DNA from 4 places in the Streptomyces sp. NPDC049577 genome. Region 2 is predicted to be linked to each of the others. Evidence: riboswitches for the same ligand, from Rfam matches in the RefSeq annotation. Region 2 holds a riboswitch; each other region holds the start of a gene.
The links. A riboswitch is a leader RNA that binds a small molecule or an ion and turns the genes downstream of it on or off. The one in region 2 is predicted to bind cobalamin.

Region 1: it holds a riboswitch for cobalamin, as region 2 does, so the genes downstream of both, metE (5-methyltetrahydropteroyltriglutamate--homocysteine S-methyltransferase) here and AB0K09_RS16465 (HoxN/HupN/NixA family nickel/cobalt transporter) in region 2, are expected to answer to the same signal.
Region 3: it holds a riboswitch for cobalamin, as region 2 does, so the genes downstream of both, AB0K09_RS26650 (cobalamin biosynthesis protein) here and AB0K09_RS16465 (HoxN/HupN/NixA family nickel/cobalt transporter) in region 2, are expected to answer to the same signal.
Region 4: it holds a riboswitch for cobalamin, as region 2 does, so the genes downstream of both, AB0K09_RS02905 (ribonucleoside-diphosphate reductase subunit alpha) here and AB0K09_RS16465 (HoxN/HupN/NixA family nickel/cobalt transporter) in region 2, are expected to answer to the same signal.

What each region holds. Positions count from the first base shown of each region.
Region 1 is NZ_JBFAPH010000351.1:1,428-5,612, reverse strand. Features, by position in the region: gene metE (5-methyltetrahydropteroyltriglutamate--homocysteine S-methyltransferase) at 8-2,332, opposite strand; cobalamin riboswitch at 2,505-2,650, opposite strand; gene AB0K09_RS27930 (3-hydroxybutyryl-CoA dehydrogenase) at 2,801-3,667, opposite strand; partial or broken gene AB0K09_RS27925 (isocitrate lyase) at 3,785-4,087, opposite strand.
Region 2 is NZ_JBFAPH010000128.1:6,788-10,972, forward strand. Features, by position in the region: gene uvrA (excinuclease ABC subunit UvrA) at 1-494, shown strand, start outside; gene AB0K09_RS16465 (HoxN/HupN/NixA family nickel/cobalt transporter) at 517-1,647, opposite strand; cobalamin riboswitch at 1,677-1,893, opposite strand; gene AB0K09_RS16470 (APC family permease) at 2,010-3,581, shown strand; gene AB0K09_RS16475 (YIP1 family protein) at 3,628-4,185, shown strand, end outside.
Region 3 is NZ_JBFAPH010000313.1:1,733-5,917, forward strand. Features, by position in the region: gene AB0K09_RS26635 (class II aldolase/adducin family protein) at 1-415, opposite strand, end outside; gene AB0K09_RS26640 (inorganic phosphate transporter) at 528-1,733, shown strand; gene AB0K09_RS26645 (hypothetical protein) at 1,743-1,958, shown strand; cobalamin riboswitch at 2,114-2,245, shown strand; gene AB0K09_RS26650 (cobalamin biosynthesis protein) at 2,300-3,295, shown strand; gene AB0K09_RS26655 (cobyric acid synthase) at 3,325-4,185, shown strand, end outside.
Region 4 is NZ_JBFAPH010000011.1:15,783-19,967, forward strand. Features, by position in the region: gene AB0K09_RS02895 (DUF3311 domain-containing protein) at 1-77, shown strand, start outside; gene mctP (monocarboxylate uptake permease MctP) at 74-1,705, shown strand; cobalamin riboswitch at 1,875-2,010, shown strand; gene AB0K09_RS02905 (ribonucleoside-diphosphate reductase subunit alpha) at 2,164-4,185, shown strand, end outside.

The DNA of each region.
Region 1 (4,185 bases), on a different contig from region 2:
CGTGGTGTCAGGAGGCCGTGCCGCCCAGTTCCTCGCGGACCTCGCGGGCCGCCGCCACCAGGTTCTCCAGGGAGGCGCGGACCTCGGGCCGGCCGCGGGTCTTCAGGCCGCAGTCGGGGTTGACCCACAGGCGGTCGGCGGGGATCGCGGACAGGGCCTTCCGCAGCAGGTCCGCCACCTCGCCGATGCCGGGGACGCGCGGCGAGTGGATGTCGTAGACGCCGGGGCCGGCCTCGCGCGGGTAGCCCGCCGTGGCCAGCTCCCCGGCGACCTGCATGTGCGAGCGGGCCGCCTCCAGGCTGATGACGTCCGCGTCGAGGTCGTCGATGGCCGCCAGGACGTCGCCGAACTCGGCGTAGCACATGTGGGTGTGGATCTGGGTGTCCGGCCGGACGCCGCTCGTGGCGAGACGGAAGGACTCGGTGGCCCAGGCGAGGTACGCCGCGTGGTCGGCGGCGCGCAGCGGGAGGGTCTCGCGGAGGGCGGGCTCGTCCACCTGGATCACCGGTGTCCCGGCGGCCTCCAGGTCGTTCACCTCGTCGCGCAGGGCCAGGGCGACCTGCCGGGCCGTGTCGGCGAGGGGCTGGTCGTCGCGGACGAAGGACCAGGCGAGCATGGTGACCGGGCCGGTGAGCATGCCCTTGACCGGGCGCTCGGTGAGCGACTGCGCGTAGCGGGTCCAGCGGACCGTCATGGGCTCGGAGCGGGAGATGTCGCCGGCGAGGACCGGCGGGCGGACGTAGCGGGTGCCGTACGACTGGACCCAGCCGTGCTGGGTGGCCAGGTAGCCGGTGAGCTGCTCGGCGAAGTACTGGACCATGTCGTTGCGCTCGGGCTCGCCGTGCACGAGGACGTCGAGGCCGGTCTTCTCCTGGAAGGAGACGACCTCGCGGATCTCGGCCTCGATCCGCTCCTCGTAGGCCGCGGTGCCGATGCGTCCGGCGCGCAGGTCGGCGCGGGCCGTGCGCAGCTCGGTGGTCTGCGGGAAGGAGCCGATCGTGGTGGTCGGCAGCGGCGGGAGCCGCAGGTGGGCGCGCTGGGCGGCCGCGCGCTCGGGGTAGGGCTGGGACCGGTGCGCGTCGGCGGCGATGACGGCGGCGGCGCGGGCGCGCACCGCCGGGTCCCGGGTGATCGCCGAGCCGGCGCGCGAGGCGCGGTCGGCGCGGTTGGCGGCGAGTTCGGCGGCGATGGCGTCGGTGCCGTGCGCGAGTCCCCTGGCGAGGGTGACGACCTCCCGGGCCTTCTGGCGGGCGAAGGAGAGCCAGCGGAGGATCTGTCCGTCGATGTCGCGCTCGGCCGTGGCGTCCAGGGGGACGTGCAGCAGGGAGCAGGAGGGGGCGACGTCGACCCGGTCGGCGAGGCCGAGGAGGGTGCCGAGGGTGGACAGGGACCTCTCGAGGTCGTCGATCCATACGTTGCGGCCGTCGACCACGCCGGCGACCAGGCGTTTGCCGGGCAGGCCGCCGACGGCCGCGAGGTCGTCGAGGTTGGCGGCGGCGGACCGGGTGAAGTCGAGGGCGAGGCCGTCGACGGGGGCCTTGGCCAGGACCGGCAGGGCCTCGCCGAGGCGGTCGAAGTAGGAGGCGACGAGCAGCTTGGGGCGGTCGGTGAGGGTGCCCAGCTCGCGGTAGGCGCGGCCGGCGGCGTTCAGCTCGGCCGGGGTGCGGTCCTGGACCAGGGCGGGCTCGTCGAGTTGGACCCATTCGGCCCCGGCGGCCCGCAGGTCCGCGAGGACCTCGGCGTAGACGGGCAGCAGCCGGTCGAGGAGGGTGAGCGGTTCGAAGCCGGCGGCGACGCCGGGCGCGGGCTTGGCCAGCAGCAGGTAGGTGACCGGTCCGACGAGGACCGGTCGGGCGGTGAGGCCGAGGGCGAGGGCCTCTCCCAGTTCCGTGACCTGGTTGGCGGAGTCGGCGGTGAAGACGGTGTCGGGGCCGAGCTCGGGGACCAGGTAGTGGTAGTTGGTGTCGAACCACTTGGTCATCTCCAGTGGTGCCACGTCCTGAGTGCCGCGGGCCATGGCGAAGTACCCGTCCAGGGGGTCCGCCGCGACGGCGGCGCGGTGGCGGGCGGGGATCGCGCCGACCATGACGCTGGTGTCCAGGACGTGGTCGTAGTACGAGAAGTCGCCGGTCGGCACCTCGTGGACGCTGGCGTCGGCGAGCTGCCGCCAGTTGGCGGCGCGCAGTTCGGCGGCCGTCTCCCGGAGGGCACCGGCGGTGACGCGGCCCTTCCAGTAGCCCTCGATCGCCTTCTTCAGTTCACGGCCCTGGCCCTGCCGGGGGTAGCCGTGAACGGTGGCGCGTGCTGCCGCGGCTGCGGACTTGCTGGTCACGGAACTCTCCTTCGCGAGTTTCTGTTCAGCACCTCGGAAACCCGGCGAGGACGCGAAGGGTGACGGATCCGGCGGGTCGCCGCCGTTGCGCGGGCCCGTTGGATGTGTACGCCGACCCGCCCTCGAGGTCACCGGGATCTCCGCGCGCGAACGCTCGCGCGCGGGCAGCGGCAGGTCTTCGGACTCGCGGGCGCGTCTGCCGGGGCAGACACCTACTGGCCGTCGCTTCCCGGACCCGCCCGGGCCCAGTGCGTATGACGGCGGTCGTTCCCGCTCACCGCTGCGGGGCAGTCCCGGATTCCCACCGGGTTCCCTCTTGCGACGCGCCTGCCTGGCGAGCAGGGCGAACCGGCTGCACTGGCCACCCTAGAGGGAGGGTCGCCGGCCGGGACAGGGTTGTTCACATACCGGTCACACATCACGCCGCGCCCTCCGGTGCGGCCCCGGCCGTCGCCGGGAACTTCTTCGTCACCGGCCGTAGGTGTGGAACCCCCGGCCCGTCTTGCGGCCGAGCAGCCCCGCCTCCACCATGCGCAGCAGCAGCGGGGGCGGGGCGTAGAGCGGTTCCTTGAACTCCTCGTAGAGGGATTCCGCGATGGAGGCGACGGTGTCCAGGCCGATCAGGTCGGCGAGCCGGAGCGGGCCCATCGGATGAGCGCAGCCGAGCTCCATGCCGGTGTCGAGGTCGGTCGCGGTGGCGAAGCCGGACTCGGCCATGCGGATCGCGGAGAGCAGATAGGGGATCAGGAGGGCGTTGACGACGAAGCCGGCGCGGTCCCGGGACCGTACGACCGTCTTGCCCAGGGTGCGGGTGGCGAAGGTCTCGACGGCGTCCGCGGTCGCGGCCGTGGTGTGCAGGGAGGAGACGACCTCGACCAGGGGCAGGACGGGCACGGGGTTGAAGAAGTGCAGTCCGACCACGCGGTCGGCACGGCGTGTCGCCATGCCGAGGCGCATCACGGGGATCGAGGAGGTGTTGGTGGCGAGGATCGCCTCCGGATCCTCAACGATCTTGTCGACGGCGGCGAAGACCTCGGTCTTCACCTCGGCGTTCTCGCTGACGGCCTCGATGACGAGGTGGCGGTCGGCGAGGTCGTCGAGGCTGCCGGAGAAGGCGAGCCGGGCGAGGGCGTCCTGGGCGCTCGCCCCGTCCAGCTTGCCCTTGGTGACGGCGCGTTCGAGGGAGGCGGTCACGCGGTCCCGTGCGGCGCGGGCGGCGGTGGCGTCGGCCTCGCAGACGACGGTGTCGAGCCCGGCGCGGGCGCAGACCTCGGCGATGCCGGCGCCCATCTGCCCGCCGCCGACGATCCCGATACGGGTGAGGGTGGTGTTCACGACTGTGCCTCCGGAGGCCGGACGAGGGGGTGGGCGTAGGCGTCGATGGTGGATCTCCGTGGCCGGTGGGAGCGCTCAGTGGAACTGCTCCTCCTCGGTGGAGCCGGTCAGTGCCGTGGCGTCGGCGGCGACCTGCCGGCCGGAGAGGTAGACGGCCTGCAGTCCGGCCTTGACCATCTGCACGGCCTGTCCGCCGGTGAGCGCGCCGAGGGCGTGCACGTAGTCGCGCTCGTGCAGTTGCCGCCACAGGCGCTCGGCCCCGCGGCGGGCCAGGGTGTGCTCCTCGCGGACGCTGCCGGACAGCCGGATGACGTCCTCGGCGCCGTAGGTCCGCTCGATGCCCTTCCAGCGGGGGTCGGTCGCCCAACGCCGGGTGAGGTCGTCCACGGTGGTCGGGGCGTCCGTCGCTGCCTGTGCCATGGCTGCCTCCAGGGATGGGTGCCAAGTGTGCGAAGACCGGGGAACTCCCCCGGGAACGCGGCCCGCCGTGCCATCGGGGATGAGCGGGAGCGGAGAGA
Region 2 (4,185 bases):
CCTACCGGGGCGCGAACATCGCCCAGGTGCTGGAGCTGACCGTGGACGCCGCGGAGGAGTTCCTCGCGGACGTGCCGGCCGCCCGGCGGAGCCTGGCGATGCTGCGGGAGGTCGGTCTGGGCTATCTGCGTCTGGGCCAGCCGGCCACCGAGCTGTCGGGCGGGGAGGCGCAGCGCGTCAAGCTCGCCGCGGAGCTCCAGCGCACCCGGCGCGGGCACACCCTCTACGTGCTCGACGAGCCGACGACCGGGCTGCACCCCGCCGACACCGAGGTGCTGCTGCGGCAGCTGCACGGGCTGGTGGAGGCGGGCGACTCGGTGGTGGTCGTCGAGCACGACATGGCCGTGGTCGCGGGCGCGGACCACGTCGTGGACCTCGGCCCCGGGGGCGGCGACGAGGGCGGGCGCGTGGTCGCGGCGGGCACGCCGCAGCAGGTGGCGGCGGCCGCCGGGAGCGTGACGGCGCGCTACCTCGCGAAGGAGCTGGGCGCCTGACGTCCGTCCCGGCGGCCGTTGGTCATCCGTCGGAGGCCGGGGCGGCGGCCGTGCGGGCCGCCCAGCGCTGTTCGACCTTGGCGAAGCGCCAGTAGGCGAGGGCGAGGGCCCAGACGGCCACGAAGAGGCCGACGATGACGAAGCCGACGTTGTCGAGGTCCAGCCCGGCGATCCAGCCGCTGACCCCGTCGTCCAGCCCGAGCTTCTCGTGCAGGACGCCGACCAGTTCGATGGTGCCGATGAGGAAGGCGACGGCGATCGACAGCCCGGTGATGGTGAGGTTGTAGTAGACCTTGCGCACCGGGTTGGAGAAGGCCCACTGGTAGGCGAAGTTCATGAACGTGCCGTCGAGCGTGTCGAACAGGCTCATGCCGGCCGCGAAGAGCAGCGGCAGGCACAGGATCGCGTACCAGGGCAGGCCGGCCGCGGCGCCGCTGCCGGCCATCACCATGAGCGTGACCTCGGTGGCGGTGTCGAAGCCGAGCCCGAAGAGGAAGCCCAGCGGATACATCTGGCCGGGGCGGGAGACGGAGCGGGTGAGCCGGCCGAGCAGGCGGTTCATGAAGCCCCGGGAGTCCAGCTGCCGTTCCAGCTCGGCCTCGTCGTAGCGTCCCTCGCGCATCGCGCGGAAGATGCGCAGGATGCCGGAGAGGGCGACGAGGTTGAGGGCGGCGATGAGGTAGAGGAAGCCGCCGGAGACGGTGGTGCCGACCACGCCGAGGGTCTGGTGGGTGGTGGACTCCTCGTTCATCAGCACCCCGGCCAGATGGGTGCCGCCGGCCACCAGGGCGGCCATGACGACGACCACGCTGGAGTGGCCGAGGGCGAACCAGAAGCCGACCGAGACCGGGCGCTTGCCGTCGGCCATCAGCTTGCGGGTGGTGTTGTCGATGGCGGCGATGTGGTCGGCGTCGAAGGCGTGCCGCATGCCGAGGGTGTAGGCGGTGACGCCGAGGCCGACGCCGAAGACCTTGGAGTCGACCCGGTAGTGGTTGGGCACGACCAGCAGGAAGAGCACGCCGAAGGCGACGACGTGCAGGGCGGCGATGACGGCCAGCAGGCCGGCGGTGCGCACGGTGTCCTGGCGGCGCCAGCGGAAGGCGGGCGGCGGGCCGTCGGGCGCGCGGTCGGACACGGCGGTATTCACGGACATCAGGGGTGAACGCTCCAGCACCTCGTGGATCATTTCTTCGGTGCCGTGGCCGGTCTCCTGGCTTACGGGTCCGTTCGCGCCCGCCCCCGCCTTCCCGGCAGCCGGCTGCGGCCAGTGGCTCCGCGCGCCCGTGGACGCGCGGTGTGGGACGGAAACTCCCCGATCACAGTGGCGAGGGCCGCTCCGGAATGGGACCACGAGGGTCCGTCACCGGTCTTCCCGAGCACCACGACCGGGCCACCTTAACGTTTCGGCCGCATCCCCTGACGAAGAAGTGGTTATCACCACGTATGCACGGAGCGATGGACGCGCGGGCGGGCCGGTGCTACGTGTGCGGGAACGAGCAGAAAGGGCTGACCGCCATGGCAGACGCTGAGCACGGGCCCCGTCGGGCCGGCAAGGACTCACCGGGCGGGGCCGGGGCCCCGCCGGGGGCCTTCGCCCGGCGCATCGGGCTGTTCCAGGCCACCGCCATCAACATGAGCCAGATGTGCGGGATCGGGCCGTTCGTCACGATCCCGCTGATGGTTGCCGCCTTCGGGGGCCCGCAGGCCGTCATCGGCTTCGTCGCGGGCGCGGTGCTGGCGCTGGCGGACGGTCTGGTCTGGGCCGAGCTCGGCGCGTCCCTGCCGGGCGCGGGCGGCAGTTACGTCTATCTGCGGCAGGCGTTCCAGTACCGCACGGGCAAGCTGATGCCCTTCCTGTTCGTGTGGACGGCGATGCTGTTCATCCCGCTGGCGATGGCGACGGGCGTGATCGGCTTCGTCCAGTACCTCGGCTTCCTCTGGCCGGGCATGACGCCGGGCCAGGGCGATCTGACCGGGCTGGCGCTGATCGCGGTGGTCGTGGCGCTGCTGTGGCGCGGCGTGGAGAACATCGCGCGGATCACCGCTGTGCTGTGGTGCGTGATGATCGCCTCTGTCGTGCTCGTCATCGTCGCCGCGTTCACGCACTTCAGCACCGCGCTCGCGTTCACCTACCCCGCCCACGCCTTCGAGCTGACGGGCAATCACTTCTGGATCGGCTTCGCCGCGGGTCTGACCATCGGCATCTACGACTACGGCGGTTACTACACCGCCGCCTACATGGGCGCGGAGATCAAGAACCCCGGGCGCACCCTGCCGCGCGCCATCGTCTACTCGATCCTCGGCATCATGGTCATCTATCTGCTGCTCCAGATCGGCACCCTGGGCGTGGTCGACTGGCGGGAGATGCTCGACCCGGGCTCCACGGCCGCCACCTCGGTGGCCTCGGCGGTGCTGGAGAGGACCTGGGGCAAGGCCGCCGCGAACGCCGTCACGGTGCTGATCCTCGTCACCGCCTTCGCCTCCGTCTACACCGGGCTGCTGGGCGGTTCGCGCGTGCCCTACGACGCCGCCCGGGAGAAGGTCTTCTTCCGCCCCTTCGGCACCCTGCACCCGCGCCACCGCTTCCCGGTGCTGCCGCTGGTGACGATGGGCGTCATCGGCGCCGTGGGGTTTCTGATCGGCCGTCATACGGATCTGGCGACGCTGATCCAGCTGCTGACCACCGTGATGGTGCTGGTGCAGGCGCTCGCCCAGATCGTGGCCGTGACGGTGCTGCGCCGCCGCCAGCCGGGGCTGCCGCGGCCGTACCGGATGTGGCTCTATCCGCTGCCGAGCCTGGTGGCGCTGGTGGGCTGGCTGGTCATCTACGGCTACGCGGACCGCAATTCCCCCGGCCGGCACCCCATCGAATGGTCCCTGGCCTGGGTCGCCGCCGGCTGCGCGGCCTTCGCCGCGTGGGCGGCGTACGAGAAGGTGTGGCCGTTCGGACCGCGCGAGATCAGCGAGGAGTACCTGCCGGACGCCGCCGGGGACACCCACGGGCGAAGCCCGGGCGGTGGTCCGGACAGCGGCCCGGACGACGGCGCGGAGAACGGCCCGAACGACCGCGAGCCGACGCCCGCCTGACGGCCCGACACCGGCGGAGTTGCCGAACGGTGATAAAACGGCACCCATGCCCGTGACCAGTGCCCCGTCCTCGAAGCCCACCTCCGCCAAGCCGCGCCGGCTGCTCTGGCACCGCCTGATATTCGGGCTCTGGTACCGGCCCGTCGACGTGCTCGACGAGGCCCGGGACCGGAGCGTGTGGGGTGCGGCGACGTTCCTGAGCCTGCTGTGCGGGGCGATGGGCACGATGGGCAAGGACTCCTTCTGGGGCCAGTGGGAGGTGAGCCCCGCGCTGGCCCTGTGGGCGATGGCCATCGGTGCCGTGGTGGTGCTGCTGGCCAGCCTGCTGCTGGGGATCGTCACCCATGCCATCGCCCGCCGGCTGGGCGGCAACGGCAGGTTCGCGCCCACCACCGGTCTGTTCGTCCTCGTCTTCTGGGCGACCGACCTGCCCCGGCTGGCCCTCGACGCCTGGCTGCCCTCGGACTCGGTGCCCGTGCGGGCCGCGGCCTCCGTGACGGCGGCCTTCGGCTGCGCGCTGGCCGTCCTGCTGATCCGCGGCCAGCACCATCTGCCGACCCGCAAGGCGGTGGCGGCGGTGAGCGTACAGATGCTGGCGGCCGTG
Region 3 (4,185 bases), on a different contig from region 2:
TGCCGTAGAGGGCGTACGGGGCGACGCGGACCGGGCCGCCGAGGGCGGCGGCCATGTAGTGGATCAGCGGCATCTCGGTGACCAGGGTGGAGACGGCCGTGGCGTGCACGGCGTGGGTGTGCACGATCGCGGCTGCGTCGGTGGCCCGGTAGACGGCGAGGTGCATGGGCAACTCGCTGGTGGGGAGCAGTGCGCCGAACAGCCGGCGGCCGTCGAGGCCGACGCCGACGGCGTCCCCGGGCCCGAGCCGGTCGTAGGGCACGCCGGTGGGTGTGACGAGGACCACGTCCCCGATCCGGGCGGAGACGTTCCCGGAGGTGCCCACCACCAGGCCCTCGGCCGTGGTGCGCCGGGCCGTGGCCACGACTTTTGCCCATGCCCGGCGTATCTCGTCGCGCTCGGCCAGATCCGTCATCGTTGTCCGCCTCCGGTGGGTGTCATGGCGCCGCCCGACCCAGTTCACCTTCCGTTCACCCGGAGTCCCTACGGTCGCCGCGTACTGACCACCGAACTGATTGCCTGGGTGAATGGAACACATCACGCTTCTCATCGGGATCGTGATCGTCACGGCCTTGGTGTTCGACTTTACGAACGGCTTCCACGACACGGCCAACGCCATGGCCACCACCATCTCCACCGGCGCTCTCAAGCCGAAGACCGCCGTCGCGATGTCGGCGGCACTCAACCTCGTCGGCGCGTTCCTGTCCGTGGAGGTCGCCAAGACGATCTCCGGCGGCATCATCGACGAGAAGGCCGGGGTCAGACCCGAGATCATCTTCGCCGGACTGGTCGGGGCGATCGTCTGGAACCTGCTGACGTGGCTGGCGGGCCTGCCCTCCAGCTCCTCGCACGCCCTCTTCGGCGGTCTGATCGGCGCCACCCTGGTTTCGGTGGGTACGCACGGCGTGCACGGTGACGCGATCGTCATGAAGGTCCTCATCCCGGCGGTGTGCGCCCCGATCGTGGCCGGCATCGCCTCCACGGCCGCGACCCGGCTCACCTACCGCCTCTCCCGCGGCCGCGACGAGCAGGACACCGCGAAGGGCTACCGCGCCGGCCAGATCGCCTCGGCCGCCCTGGTCTCCCTCGCGCACGGCACCAACGACGCGCAGAAGACGATGGGCGTCATCACCCTCGCGCTGGTCACCGGTGGCGTCATCGCCCCGCACTCCGACCCGCCGCTGTGGGTCGTCGTCTCGGCCGGCCTGGCCATCGCGCTCGGCACGTACCTGGGCGGCTGGCGCATCATCCAGACGCTCGGCAAGGGCCTCACCGACATCCGCCCGGCGCAGGGCTTCGCCGCCCAGACCGGTGCCGCCACGGTGATCCTCGCCTCCTCGCACATCGGCTTCGCGCTCTCCACCACCCAGGTCTGCTCCGGCTCGGTCATGGGCGCCGGCCTCGGCCGCAAGGGCGGCGTGGTGCGCTGGTCCACGGCCGGCCGCATGGTCCTCGCCTGGGGCCTGACCCTCCCGGCCGCCGGTCTCGTCGCCGGCGCGGCCGCCCTCCTCGCCGACCAGGGCGACTGGGGCGTCGCCGCGGTGGCCGTCCTCGCCCTCGCCGCGAGCGGCGCGATCTGGGCGGCCTCGCGCCGCAAGCCGGTCACGCACGACAACGTCACCGACGCCCCCGCCGCCCCCGCCGCGGAGCCGGCCGGTGTCGTCACCGCCGCCCTCAAGGCCGTCGCCCCGCCGCCGGCGGGCCCGCTGGCCACGTCCGAGACCGCAGCCTAGGAAGCGACCATGCACATCAACTGGATGGCCCTCGGCCAGGTCTTCGGCGTCAGCGTCCTGGTCACCGTCGCCCTGGTGGGTGTCTTCACCCTCGGCATCGTCGGCACGTCCCGCCCCGCCGGGCAGGCGGGCAGCGGCGCGGCCCTGGCCCGCACGGGTGCCTACCTCTGCTACGCGCTGTGCGCGGCGGCCGTGGGGTACGGGATCTATCTGATCGTGGGCTGACCACGCCTCTTCGCGGCCGTCACGGCCGCTGCGCGCCGGACGGACCGAGCGGACATCCGCTCGGCCCGTCCGGCGTTCCGGGCTCCCGGGCCCCTGGGGAGAGTTGACCTTGGCTCCGGCTCGTGGTGGACTGCCGAACGCCAAACGGCGACAGCAGAGGAAGCCGGTGCGAGTCCGGCGCGGTCCCGCCACTGTCACCGGGGAGCGCACCCCCGTCATGAGGGCCACGGCCGTACGAAGGCGGCTGGAAGGCCGGGGGCGACGCGGATCCGGGAGCCAGGAGACTCTGGTCGCCGGTCACGTCGATCCAGGGCGCGGACCCTGAGTGAGGACACATCGCCATGCCCGGCCGCACCGCGGTCTACGCGTCCGGCGCGGCGCTCGGCTTTCTCGGCGACCTGGTGCTCGGCGATCCCCGCCGCGGTCACCCGGTCGCCGCGTTCGGCCGTGCCGCGCAGGCCGTCGAGGACCGGCTGTGGCGCGACCACCGAGGTCGCGGAACCCTGCACACCCTGCTCTGCGCGGGCGGCGCCACCGCCGCCGCCGCGCTGCTCACCCGCGCCGTACGCGGCTCCCGTACGGCCGAGACCGCGCTGACCGCGGCCGCCGTCTGGGCCGTGCTGGGCGGCACCTCGCTGGGCCGCGAGGCACGGGCCGTCGGCGGGGCGCTCGCCGCCGGGGACCTGGACGTGGCCCGGGAGCGGCTGCCGCACCTGTGCGGGCGCGACCCGCAGGCCCTGGACCACCAGCAGATCGCCCGCGCCGTGGTGGAGTCCGTGGCCGAGAACACCTCCGACGCCGTCGTCGGCGCGCTGGTCTGGGGCGCCCTCGCGGGGGTGCCCGGGCTGGTCGGCTTCCGCGCGGTCAACACGCTCGACGCGATGGTGGGTCACAAGTCGCCCCGCCACCTGCGGTTCGGCTGGGCCTCGGCCCGGCTCGACGACGCCGTCGGCTGGCCCGGCGCGCGGCTGACCGCCGCCCTCACCGTGCTCGCCGGCCCGGACCGGCGCGGCGCCTGGCGGATCGCCCGGCGGGACGCCTCCCGGCACCCGAGCCCCAACGCCGGCCCGGTGGAGGCGGCCTTCGCCGGGGCCCTGGGCGTGCGGCTCGGCGGCACCCTCGCCTACTCCGGCCGCGTCGAGCACCGGCCCGTGCTGGGCGAGGAGAACCGCCCGGTCGAGGTGCGCGACATCGAGCGCGCGGTGCGGCTCTCGCGCCGGGTCGCGGTCCTGGCCCTGGGCGCCTCCGTCGCCTGCCGGTACGCCGTCTCCCGCACCCGCGCGCTGGGCAGGCTCTCGAAGGCGCAACCGACGGTGTCCACGAGGAGGAACCGGTGACGACGGACGGGCGCGGGCCGGGCGGCCCGCTGGGCGGGGGCCTGCTGGTGGCCGGGACCACCTCCGACGCGGGCAAGAGCGTGGTGACCGCGGGCATCTGCCGCTGGCTGGCCCGCAAGGGCGTAAAGGTGGCGCCCTTCAAGGCGCAGAACATGTCGCTCAACTCCTATGTCACGCGCGAGGGCGCGGAGATAGGCCGGGCGCAGGCCATGCAGGCCGCGGCGGCCGGCGTGGAGCCGACGGCGCTGATGAACCCGGTGCTGCTCAAGCCCGGCGGCGACCGCAGCAGCCAGGTCGTGCTGATGGGCAAGCCGGTCGGCGAGCTCAGCGCCCGTGGCTACCACGCGGGCCGGCAGGAGCAGTTGTTCGGCACGGTCACCGAGTGCCTGGCCGAGCTGCGGCGCACGCACGACGCGGTGATCTGCGAGGGCGCCGGCAGCCCGGCCGAGATCAATCTGCGGCGCAGCGACATCGTCAACATGGGCCTCGCACGGGCCGCGCGACTGCCGGTCGTGGTGGTCGGCGACATCGACCGGGGCGGCGTCTTCGCCTCCTTCTTCGGCACGACCGCGCTGTTGTCCCGCGAGGACCAGGAGCTGGTAGCGGGTTACCTCGTCAACAAGTTCCGCGGCGATGTCACGCTGCTGGAGCCCGGCCTGGACATGCTGCGCGAGCTGACCGGCCGTCCGACGGTGGGCGTGCTGCCGTTCGCGCACGGGCTCGGCATCGACGAGGAGGACGGGCTGCGCGTGTCGCTGCGCGGCGCCGTCCGCGAGTCGGTGGTCGCGCCGCCGTACGGCGGCGACGTGCTGCGCGTGGCCGTCTGCGCGGTGCCGCTGATGTCCAACTTCACGGACGTGGACGCGCTGGCGGCCGAACCGGGCGTCGTG
Region 4 (4,185 bases), on a different contig from region 2:
TCACGGTCGTCGCCTACGCCATCGTGCGCCGGCACGAGCGGACGACCCGCGCCCGCCGGGGCGGTGAGCAGCGGTGAAGGACGGCGTGAACGGCGTGGCACTCGCCGTCTTCATCATCTTCTTCCTGGTCGTGACGGTCATGGGCTTCCTGGCCTCGCGCTGGCGGCGTGCCGAGAACGCCGACAACCTCGACGAGTGGGGGCTCGGCGGCCGCTCCTTCGGCACCTGGATCACCTGGTTCCTGCTCGGCGGCGACCTCTACACGGCGTACACCTTCGTCGCCGTCCCCGCGGCGATCTACGCGGGCGGGGCCGCGGGCTTCTTCGCGGTGCCGTACACGATCCTGTGCTACCCGCTCGTCTTCACCTTCCTGCCGCGCCTGTGGTCGGTGGCGCACAAGCACGGATACGTGACGTCCTCGGACTTCGTGCGCGGCCGCTTCGGGTCCCGGGGGCTCTCGCTGGCGCTCGCGCTCACCGGGATCCTCGCGACGATGCCGTACATCGCCCTCCAACTCGTCGGAATACAGGCCGTTCTGGACGTCATGGGCGTGGGCGGCGGCGAGAACACCAACTGGTTCGTCAAGGACCTGCCGCTGCTGATCGCCTTCGGTGTGCTCGCGGCCTACACCTACTCCTCCGGGCTGCGCGCGCCGGCGCTGATCGCCTTCGTCAAGGACGCGTTGATCTACATCGTCATCGGCGTGGCGATCGTCTACATCCCGATCCGCCTGGGCGGCTTCGACCATATCTTCGCGAAGGCGGGCGAGGCGTTCGCGACCACAAACCCCAAGACCGGGAAGCCGAGCGGTTCGCTGATCACCGGGGGGCAGGCGCAGTGGTCGTACGCGACGCTCGCGCTCGGCTCGGCGATGGCGCTGTTCCTCTATCCACACTCGGTCACGGCCGTGCTCTCCAGCCGCAGCCGCAACGTCATCCGCCGCAACACCACGATCCTGCCGCTGTACTCGCTGATGCTGGGCCTGCTGGCGATGCTCGGCTTCATGGCCATCGCCGCCGGGATCAAGGTCAAGAACGGCCAGCTGGCGATCCCGCAGCTCTTCGAGAACATGTTCCCGGACTGGTTCACGGGCGTGGCGTTCGCCGCGATCGGCATCGGGGCGCTCGTGCCGGCGGCCATCATGTCGATAGCCGCCGCAAATCTCTTCACGCGCAACATCTACAAGGAGTTCATCCGGCCGGACGCGTCGCCGGAGCACGAGGCGAAGGTCTCCAAGCTCGCCTCGCTGCTGGTCAAGGTGGGCGCGCTCGCCTTCGTCCTCACGATGGACAAGACGGTGGCGATCAACTTCCAGCTGCTCGGCGGCATCTGGATCCTCCAGACGGTGCCGGCGCTCGTCGGCGGCCTCTTCACCCGCTGGGCCCACCGCTGGGCGCTGCTCGCCGGCTGGGCGGCGGGCATGGCGTACGGGACGTGGAAGGCGTACGAGACGCCGAGCGCGACCCAGCCGCATTTCGGGAACACCAACCTGATCCCGCTCATCGGGGAGAAGGGGTACATCGGGCTGACGGCCTTCGTCCTCAATGTGATCGTCGTCATCGTGGCGACGTTCGTGCTGCGCGCGGTCAAGGCGCCGGACGGGGTGGACCAGACGCGCGCCTCGGACTACACGGCCGATGCCGGCGATCCCGGGGTGAGCGCGGAGCTGCCCCCGGCGACGGCTGGAGCGCCCGGCGGGCACTAGGAGCGGGGGCCCGCCGGGCCCCCTCGCCCCGGCCCTCCAGGGGGCCGTCACGACCCGCACGACGGGGCGTGGCGGCCCCCTCTCGCATGCCTCCTCCGCTTGCCCGTTAGCACATTCCGCGACCACCTCATGACGGGGCGACACAACATGTGGGGGCGCGTACGGAGCCCGGCACTAGATGTATGCTCGTCCTCGCTGTCGCCGCAGGGGAATCCGGTGGAAATCCGGAACTGTCCCGCAACGGTGTATGTGTGCCCATATACGCACCACCAGTCCGAGGACCTGCCGGCAGCACACCCACGACCGAGCCCGCTCGGCACGGGTGTTGGAAGACGTCCGGGCCTCGCGGTTGGGCCGATGGGCGCTGTGCGGCATGCCCTCGTGCACGTGGCATGCCGGCGAGCGATCCGTCGAGCACCTCCCGCCCAGGCCCCCAGCCGAGCGAGGGAGAGCCACACGTGACCATCGCGCCCGCAGATCCGGTTTCAGGTTCCGTCACCACCACGGACGCCGGCGGTCCCGGGACCGCGCTGCTGCGCACCCTGACCGATCTCACCGCAGATCTGCCCGCCACCGACCCGGGCAAGGTCGCCGCCGCCGCGCTGCGGGGCCGTCACCCCGGCTCGGACGAGGCCGAGCTGCGCTCCCTCGCCACGGAGGCCGCGGCCGGTCTGATCGCCGAGGAGCCCGAGTACTCCAAGCTCGCCGCCCGGCTGCTCACCCGCGCCATCGCGGAGGAGGCCGCCGGACAGGGCGCGACCTCCTTCTCCGCCTCGGTCGCCGTCGGCCACCGCGAGGGCCTGATCGCGGACGACACCGCCGCCTTCGTGCGCCAGCACGCCGAGCGCCTGGACGCCCTGGTCGACGCCGCCCTCGCCGACGGCGCCGACGACCGCTTCGGCTACTTCGGCCTGCGCACCCTGCACAGCCGCTACCTGCTGCGCCACCCCATCACCCGGCAGGTCGTCGAGACCCCGCAGCACTTCCTGCTGCGCGTCGCCTGCGGTCTGGCCGAGGACCACTCGGAGCGGGCCCTGGAGGACGTCGCCGAGCTCTACCGGCTCACCAGCACGCTCTCCTACCTGCCCTCCTCCCCCACTCTCTTCAACTCCGGCACCCGCCACCCGCAGATGTCCTCCTGCTATCTGCTGGACTCGCCGCTGGACGAGCTGGACTCGATCTACGAGCGCTACCACCAGGTCGCGCGGCTCTCCAAGCACGCGGGCGGCATCGGCCTCTCCTACTCGCGCATCCGTTCGCGCGGCTCCCTCATCCGGGGGACCAACGGTCACTCCAACGGCATCGTGCCGTTCCTGCGCACCCTCGACGCCTCCGTCGCCGCGGTGAACCAGGGCGGCCGCCGCAAGGGCGCCGCCTGCGTCTACCTGGAGACCTGGCACGCCGACATCGAGGAGTTCCTGGAGCTCCGCGACAACACCGGTGAGGAGGCCCGCCGCACCCACAACCTGAACATCGCCCACTGGATCCCGGACGAGTTCATGCGCCGCGTCGAGGCCGATGCCGACTGGTCGCTGTTCTCCCCCGCCGACACGCCGGACCTGGTCGACCTGTACGGCGACGAGTTCGACGCCGCCTACCGCCGCTACGAGGCCGAGGGCAAGGCCGTCAAGCAGATCCCGGCCCGCGTGCTCTACGCCCGCATGATGCGCACCCTCGCGCAGACCGGCAACGGCTGGATGACGTTCAAGGACGCCGCCAACCGCACCGCCAACCAGACGGCCGAGAAGGGCAAGGTCGTCCACTCCTCCAACCTCTGCACGGAGATCCTGGAGGTCACCGACGACGGCGAGACCGCGGTCTGCAACCTCGGCTCGGTCAACCTCGCGGCCCACCTCGGCACCGACGGCGAGATGGACTGGGAGAAGCTCGACCGCACGGTCCGCACGGCCGTCACCTTCCTCGACCGCGTCGTGGACATCAACTTCTACCCGACCGAGCAGGCCGGCAACTCCAACAGCCGCTGGCGCCCGGTGGGCCTGGGCCTGATGGGTCTGCAGGACGTCTTCTTCCGGCTGCGCCTGCCCTTCGACTCCGCCGAGGCGAAGGAGCTGTCCACCAAGATCTCCGAGCGCATCATGCTCGCGGCCTACGAGGCGTCCGCCGACCTCGCCGAGCGGCACGGCCCGCACCCGGCCTGGTCCGCGACCCGCACCGCGCGCGGCGTGCTGCACCCGGACCACTACCCGAACGCCGTCCCGGCCTGGGCGGACCGCTGGGAGGCCCTGCGCGGCCGCATCGCGTCGGTCGGCATGCGCAACTCGCTGCTGCTCGCCATCGCGCCCACCGCGACCATCGCCTCGATCGCCGGCGTGTACGAGTGCATCGAGCCGCAGGTCTCCAACCTCTTCAAGCGCGAGACGCTCTCCGGTGAGTTCCTCCAGGTCAACACCTACCTGGTGGAGGACCTGAAGAAGCTCGGCGTCTGGGACCGCACCACCCGCGACGCCATGACCGACGCC